Regions from separate parts of the Limosilactobacillus ingluviei str. Autruche 4 genome, predicted to be linked through region 1. Evidence: predicted binding sites of a transcription regulator. Region 1 holds the regulator's gene; the other holds the start of a gene.
What was found. The regulator CtsR, encoded in region 1, represses protease genes until heat stress. The targets are predictions, from matches to a motif close to TTGGTCAAAAAAGGTCAAANA.

Region 1 (3,125 bases):
CGTCGCCACTGCGGTAAATCTCATCCAAAATTTTTTTCAGTCGGTCTTCAAATTCCCCCCGGTACTTGGTACCGGCCACCAGCGACCCCATGTCCAGCGCCATCACCCGCTTTTGGGCCAAGCTGGCTGGCACGCCTTGAGTGACAATCCGCTGGGCTAAGCCTTCGACAATCGCCGTCTTGCCGACCCCCGGTTCCCCCACCAGGACCGGATTATTTTTCGTTTTCCGGCTCAACAGTTGTACCATGCGTTTAATTTCTTTTTCCCGGCCCACGACCTGCTCACCAGCGCCTTGCTTTGCTTGGGCCGTTAAATCCCGTGCCAAACGATCTAACGTCGGCGTTGCCGTATTACGTTTGGCACTTTGGCGGTTCAGGGCCTGTCCGGCGGCCTTGCCCAATTTCCGCACCAACGTCCGCCGGGCTTGTTGCAAGTTTACATCCAAGTTGAATAAAATCCGGGAAGACAAAATCGTCTCATCACTTAACAGCGCCAGCAGCAAGTGTTCTGTCCCCACCCGTTCAGCATTCAGCTGCCGGGCCGTTTGGGCTGCCAACGACAAGATGGTGCGCAGTTTCGGTGAGGCTGGCAAATACTCATGACTGTCAGCTACTGCCAAGGTGCCGTAACCGGTAAAGCGTTCAATTTCGGCCCGCAAATCGTCACTGGTGACGTGGAATTGATCCAGCAATTCCGCCGCCACCCCACTGTGTTCCAAGCTCAACGCTAGCAACAGGTGCTCTGTGCCGACAGCTTGGTGTTTAAAATACAGGGCCTGTTCGTGCGCAATTTCTAAAACCGCCTTGGCATTTGGCGTATATCGGTAATCGTCCATGTAAATCCCCTTCAATTATCTTCTCTATTCGCTGCCGTTATTCATACCGCAACCGGGTCAGCAAGGCAACCAAGAGCCTTGCCCGCAAGCGCTCTTCAGCTTGCTTGTTTGCTTGGTTCAGGGTTTGTTTGGCCACCCCGACCAACATTAAATCACCCTCCCGGCGTGAAATCAATTTTTCTTCATATAAAGTCTTAATGATTTTAGCGGCGTCTTTTTCACTGATGGCTTCACCAATATTGGCAATCAACATCTGTAAGACATCATCATCATCCAGTAGGTTGACCCGTTCAATCCGGATGTAGCCACCACCACCCCGCTTGCTTTGCACCAAGTAACCATTTTGCAGGTTAAAGCGCGTCTTGATGACATAATTAATTTGTGATGGCACCACATCAAAATGATCGGCAATTTCCGCCCGCCGAATTTCAATCCGGGGATCATCCCCTAAAATTGATTTCAGGTAAGCTTCAATTACGTCTGAAATGCTACGTTCTTCCACCGGTCTGCGCCCCTTTCTTGACTAATTTTGACCTTAATCATACCACACTTTTCCGGATTTGCCTTCGATTTACCCTTCAACACAACACGAAAAAAGGGCTGGGTACCAGCTCCCAGCCCTCAATTTCATGGTATTGCTTCATTCAACTAACGCTGCTTAGGCTTCGTGAACAAAGTCAACTACGTTCCGCCCAACGACCTTGTTGTCCTTTAATTCTTGGATCATGTCGTTGATTTCAGCTAACTTGCGCGTCTTAACAATTGGCTTAACCTTGCCTTCAGCCCCGAATTGGAAACATTCAGCCAAGTCTTGGCGCGTCCCAACCAAGGAACCAGCCACAATGATCCCATCCAGCACCGTCTTAGCGATGTTGAGCTTCATATCCCCTTGTGGCAAGGCAACCGCAACCAACTTCCCATCTGGGCGCAAGGAATCAACTGCTTGGTCAAAGGCCGAAGCTGCAACGGCCGTTACCACGGCAGCGTGAACGCCGCCCACTTTTTCTTGGATGGCTTGAGCAACGCTGTCAACTTCGTGGCGGTTAATCACTACTTCCGCCCCGTTTTCCTTCGCCGCTTCCAGCTTAGGATCGTTCCCGTCAACAACAACGACGTGGGCCCCAAAGACATTGTGCGCAAATTGGACGGCCAGGTTCCCCAGACCACCGGCCCCGACGATGGAGACCCATTGACCAGGCTTGATGTCGGCAACCTTCAGGGCCTTGTAGACCGTTACCCCTGCACAAGTCAGGGAGGTCGCTTCAACTAGGTCTAAGCCTTCCGGTACCTTCACCGCGTAGTCGGCAGCGACGATACATTGTTGAGCCATCGCCCCGTCAACCGTGTAACCGGCATTTTGCACTTCGCGACAGAAGGTTTCGCGTCCCGTCAGGCAGTATTCACAGTGACCGCAGCCCTTGAAGAACCAAGCAATCGATACCCGATCACCGACCTTCAAGCTGGTTACGCCAGGGGCAACCTTGGCAACGCGCCCAACCCCTTCGTGACCGATAATCCGGCCTGGCTTTTCACCAAAGTCACCAGCCGCCACGTGTAAGTCAGTGTGGCATAACCCACAATATTCCATATCAACCAAGGCTTCACCTGGCTTTAAATCGCGTAAGGTAACATCCTTAACCGTAACGTAACCATCTACTGGATCATTAATAACTGCAGCCTTCATGGATCATATCTCCTTTGTATCTGTAAATCTTTCCTACGCTTAATATCATAGCGAGCTTCCTGCCGTTTGGCAAGTGAAAAAATGAACATTCTCAAAGTTTTTTTGTTTTATATTTTTCTATCGCCCGCTCTAAAAGTTGTTACAACGGCGTTTTGATTGATTGGTATAGTTAAGCGACGTTCGAAAGATTTTTCACTTATGCCACGATCAAGCGGTTGATCGGCCCCTTTTAAAAATTATATTTTTAACCCCTTTTATTACTTCTCAAAATTGGTATAATAGCCGAGTTGTTTATTTTTCAATTTAAGCAGAGGAGTTTTTTATGACTACAACTGAAGAAACCGCCACTGCCAACCAGAATTACAATCAGTTGACGGGGCTCAAATTGTTTGCCATGACCAGTTCAATGGTGATTTCCATCGATGAATTCGCGCCGTTTGGCAAAGCGGGCGCAACCTCCCTTTTTTACCTCCTGCTGGCCGGCTTGGTCTGGTTCTTGCCAGTCACGCAAGCCGCCGGTGAAATGGCCTCCATTCAAGGTTGGCAACACGGGGGCTTGTTCACTTGGGTCAAAGCCACTTTGGGAGAAAAAACCGGGTTTGTCGC
Region 2 (3,125 bases), on a different contig from region 1:
CGCCCGACGAAGAGCCGAATGCCTTTGCGACCGGCCGCGATCCGGAGCACGCTAGCTTAGCGGTCACGGCCGGGCTCTTGGCCATGATGGATCAAGAAGAACTGCGCGGGGTGCTCGGCCACGAATTAGCCCACATCCGTAATTATGACATTCGGGTGACGACGTTGACGGCGGCCTTGGTTCAGCTCGTCTTGTTGACGGGGGTAACGCTGGTCGCCTTTGGCTGGGGGATATTTGCCAGCCGGGTTGGCGGCTGGCTGAAATTGGTTTTGGTGATCTTCGGGGTAGCGGTGATGGGCTTGGGGCTACCCTTGCTGGTGCTGGGCTTTCCCTTAGCCAAGCTGATGTTTTTTGCCCTGTCGCGGCAACGTGAATACTTGGCGGATGCCGGCTCAGCGGACTTAACCCGGGACCCGCGGGGCTTAATTTCTGCTTTGCAAAAGTTGGCGGCCCTGCCCGCCCCGGGAGAGGCAACCAACCTCGTGGTCAACAGCCTGGCCTTTAACGCGGCCCCACCGCAACGTTGGTGGGCCAACTTACTGGCGGATCATCCCGCGCTGGAGAAGCGGATTGCGCGGTTGAAGGCGAGTGCCCAATAGGCTTTTTGAAGACGATAAAAAACGGCTGGCGTGCCGAAATGGTACGTCAGCCGTTTTTAAATTCCCGGATTACTTGAGGCTGTTGCTGTCCATGATCCCGTCTAACAGACCATAGTCAACCGCTTCTTGGGCCGTCATAAAGTTGTCCCGTTCCGTATCTTGTTGGACCTTTTCAAAGGTTTGCCCGGAGTTGGCCGCCAAGATTTCGTTCAGCATCTTGCGGGTCTTCAGGATTTCTTCGGCGGCAATTTGAATTTCGGTTTGTTGCCCTTGGGCCCCACCAGATGGTTGGTGGATCATTACCGTGGAGTGTGGCAGCCCAAAGCGCTTGCCCTTGGCCCCAGAGGAGACCAATACACTGGCCATGGAAGCAGCCATCCCGATCACGATCGTTTGGACATCGGACTTGATGAAGTTCATCGTGTCGTAAATTGCCATCCCGGCCGTAACCACCCCACCTGGGGAGTTAATGTACATGTAAATGTCCTTGGTGGAGTCTTGAGCGTCCAAGAAGAGCAGTTGGGCGACAATCGAGTTGGCCATGTTGTCTTCGATTGGGCCGGATACCATGATGATCCGGTCCTTTAACAGGCGTGAGTAAATGTCATAAGCGCGTTCCCCGCGGGAGGATTGCTCGATGACAGTAGGTACAAGATTCATTTTCTAACCTCCTAATTAGCAGTGGTTAGCGTAGTTTGCTAACTGATAGGAATAGTTTACTCTGTAGGTCAGCAAAGGTCAAATTATTTGGTCAAAAAGCTGACCCCCAATCTTATATTAACCGGTTGACATACGCTGGGAAGTAAAGTATATTATAGGCGTCACCAAAAGAAACCGCTTCCACAAATTTTCAATTGACCATTAGGGCGGTAAGGGCGACGAAAAATTCGTTTTGCGTATTGAAAACGGGTTCACAAACGCATATGATCGTATTATGTAGAAATAAACCCAACTGATTTTGGAAGAAAGAGGTTTTGTATTCATGGCTCACGTATCATTTGACAGTTCAGCGTTGAAGCAATTTGTTCACGATAACGAATTGGGCGAAATGCAAGCAATGGTCAACGCCGCGGACCAACAATTGCGGCAAGGCACGGGTGCCGGGGCGGACTTCCGCGACTGGCTGCACTTGCCAACCGACTACGACAAGGAAGAATTTGCCCGGATTAAGGCGGCCGCTAAAAAGATCCAAAGCGACTCCGAAGTCCTGGTCGTTATCGGGATCGGGGGTTCGTACTTGGGTGCCCGGATGGCCATTGACTTCTTGCACAACAGCTTCTATCAAGCGCAAGCGCCAGCTGCCCGTAAGGCTCCGCTGGTGGTCTTTGCCGGGAACTCCTTATCCAGTTCTTACGTTCATGATCTGATTGAACTGATTGGCGACAAGGACTTCTCGATCAACGTGATTTCCAAGTCCGGGACGACGACGGAACCATCGATTGCCTTCCGGATCTTTAAGGAACTGCTGGTCAACAAGTACGGGGAAGAAGAAGCCAACCACCGGATTTACGCCACGACGGACCGCCAACGCGGCGCTTTGAAGACCGAAGCCGATGCGGCCGGCTGGGAAACCTTTGTGATTCCGGATGGGGTCGGCGGTCGCTACTCCGTTTTGACGGCGGTGGGGCTCTTGCCAATTGCCGCTTCGGGGGCCGACATCGACCAACTGATGGCTGGGGCCAAGGCCGCCGAAGACACCTACGTGGATCCGGATCTGACCAAGAACGAGGCCTACCAATACGCAGCTTACCGCAACATCTTGTACCGGAAGGGCTTTACCACCGAACTGCTGGAAAACTATGAACCAAACATGACGATGTTTGCCGAATGGTGGAAGCAATTAGCCGGTGAATCCGAAGGGAAGGACCAAAAGGGGATCTACCCATCCAGTGCCAACTTTACGACCGATCTGCACTCCTTGGGCCAATACATCCAAGAAGGGCTGCGGAATTTGATGGAAACGGTCGTTAAATTGGATACGCCAAACCATGATCAAGTCATCCCAGCGACCGAATCCAACCTCGACGGGTTGGCTTACCTGGAAGGCAAGAACATGGATTGGGTCAACACCAAGGCTTACGAAGCCGTCGTGGCGGCTCACGTGGCTGGTGGGGTACCGGTCATGACTGTCCACATCGAGAAGGAAGATGCCTTCACCTTGGGCTACTTAATCTACTTCTTTGAAGTGGCCATTGCAATCTCAGGCTACTTAAACGGGATCAACCCGTTCAACCAACCAGGGGTCGAAGCCTACAAGACCAACATGTTTGGTCTGTTGGGCAAGCCGGGCTACGAAGAAGTCGGGGCCAAGTTACGCCAAGAAATGGCTGACAACCAATAATTTAATCACTATGGTTACCGTCTGGGCGACCAGGCGGTAATTTTTCCCAGTTTATGTTAAGCGGTTGCAACACCAGACCAACCGTGAACATGACCCAAGTTAAAGGAGGAAATACTATGTTACTCGGAAGTGTAGAAGCAGGGGGCACCAAGTTTGTTTGCGCGGTCGGCAATGAAGATTACCGG

Region 2: clpP (ATP-dependent Clp endopeptidase proteolytic subunit ClpP) is a predicted target of CtsR. The motif match lies at 1,324-1,344, and genes of this name have one in related genera.

The regions. Positions count from the first base shown of each region.
Region 1 covers NZ_HE997173.1:1,133,693-1,136,817, forward strand. Annotated here, with positions in the region: gene BN54_RS05535 (ATP-dependent Clp protease ATP-binding subunit) at 1-835, opposite strand, end outside; gene BN54_RS05540 (CtsR family transcriptional regulator) at 873-1,337, opposite strand; gene adhP (alcohol dehydrogenase AdhP) at 1,494-2,519, opposite strand; gene BN54_RS05550 (APC family permease) at 2,842-3,125, shown strand, end outside.
Region 2 covers NZ_HE997177.1:55,496-58,620, reverse strand. Annotated here, with positions in the region: gene BN54_RS09040 (M48 family metallopeptidase) at 1-599, shown strand, start outside; gene clpP (ATP-dependent Clp endopeptidase proteolytic subunit ClpP) at 669-1,259, opposite strand; gene BN54_RS09030 (glucose-6-phosphate isomerase) at 1,582-2,940, shown strand; gene scrK (fructokinase ScrK) at 3,057-3,125, shown strand, end outside.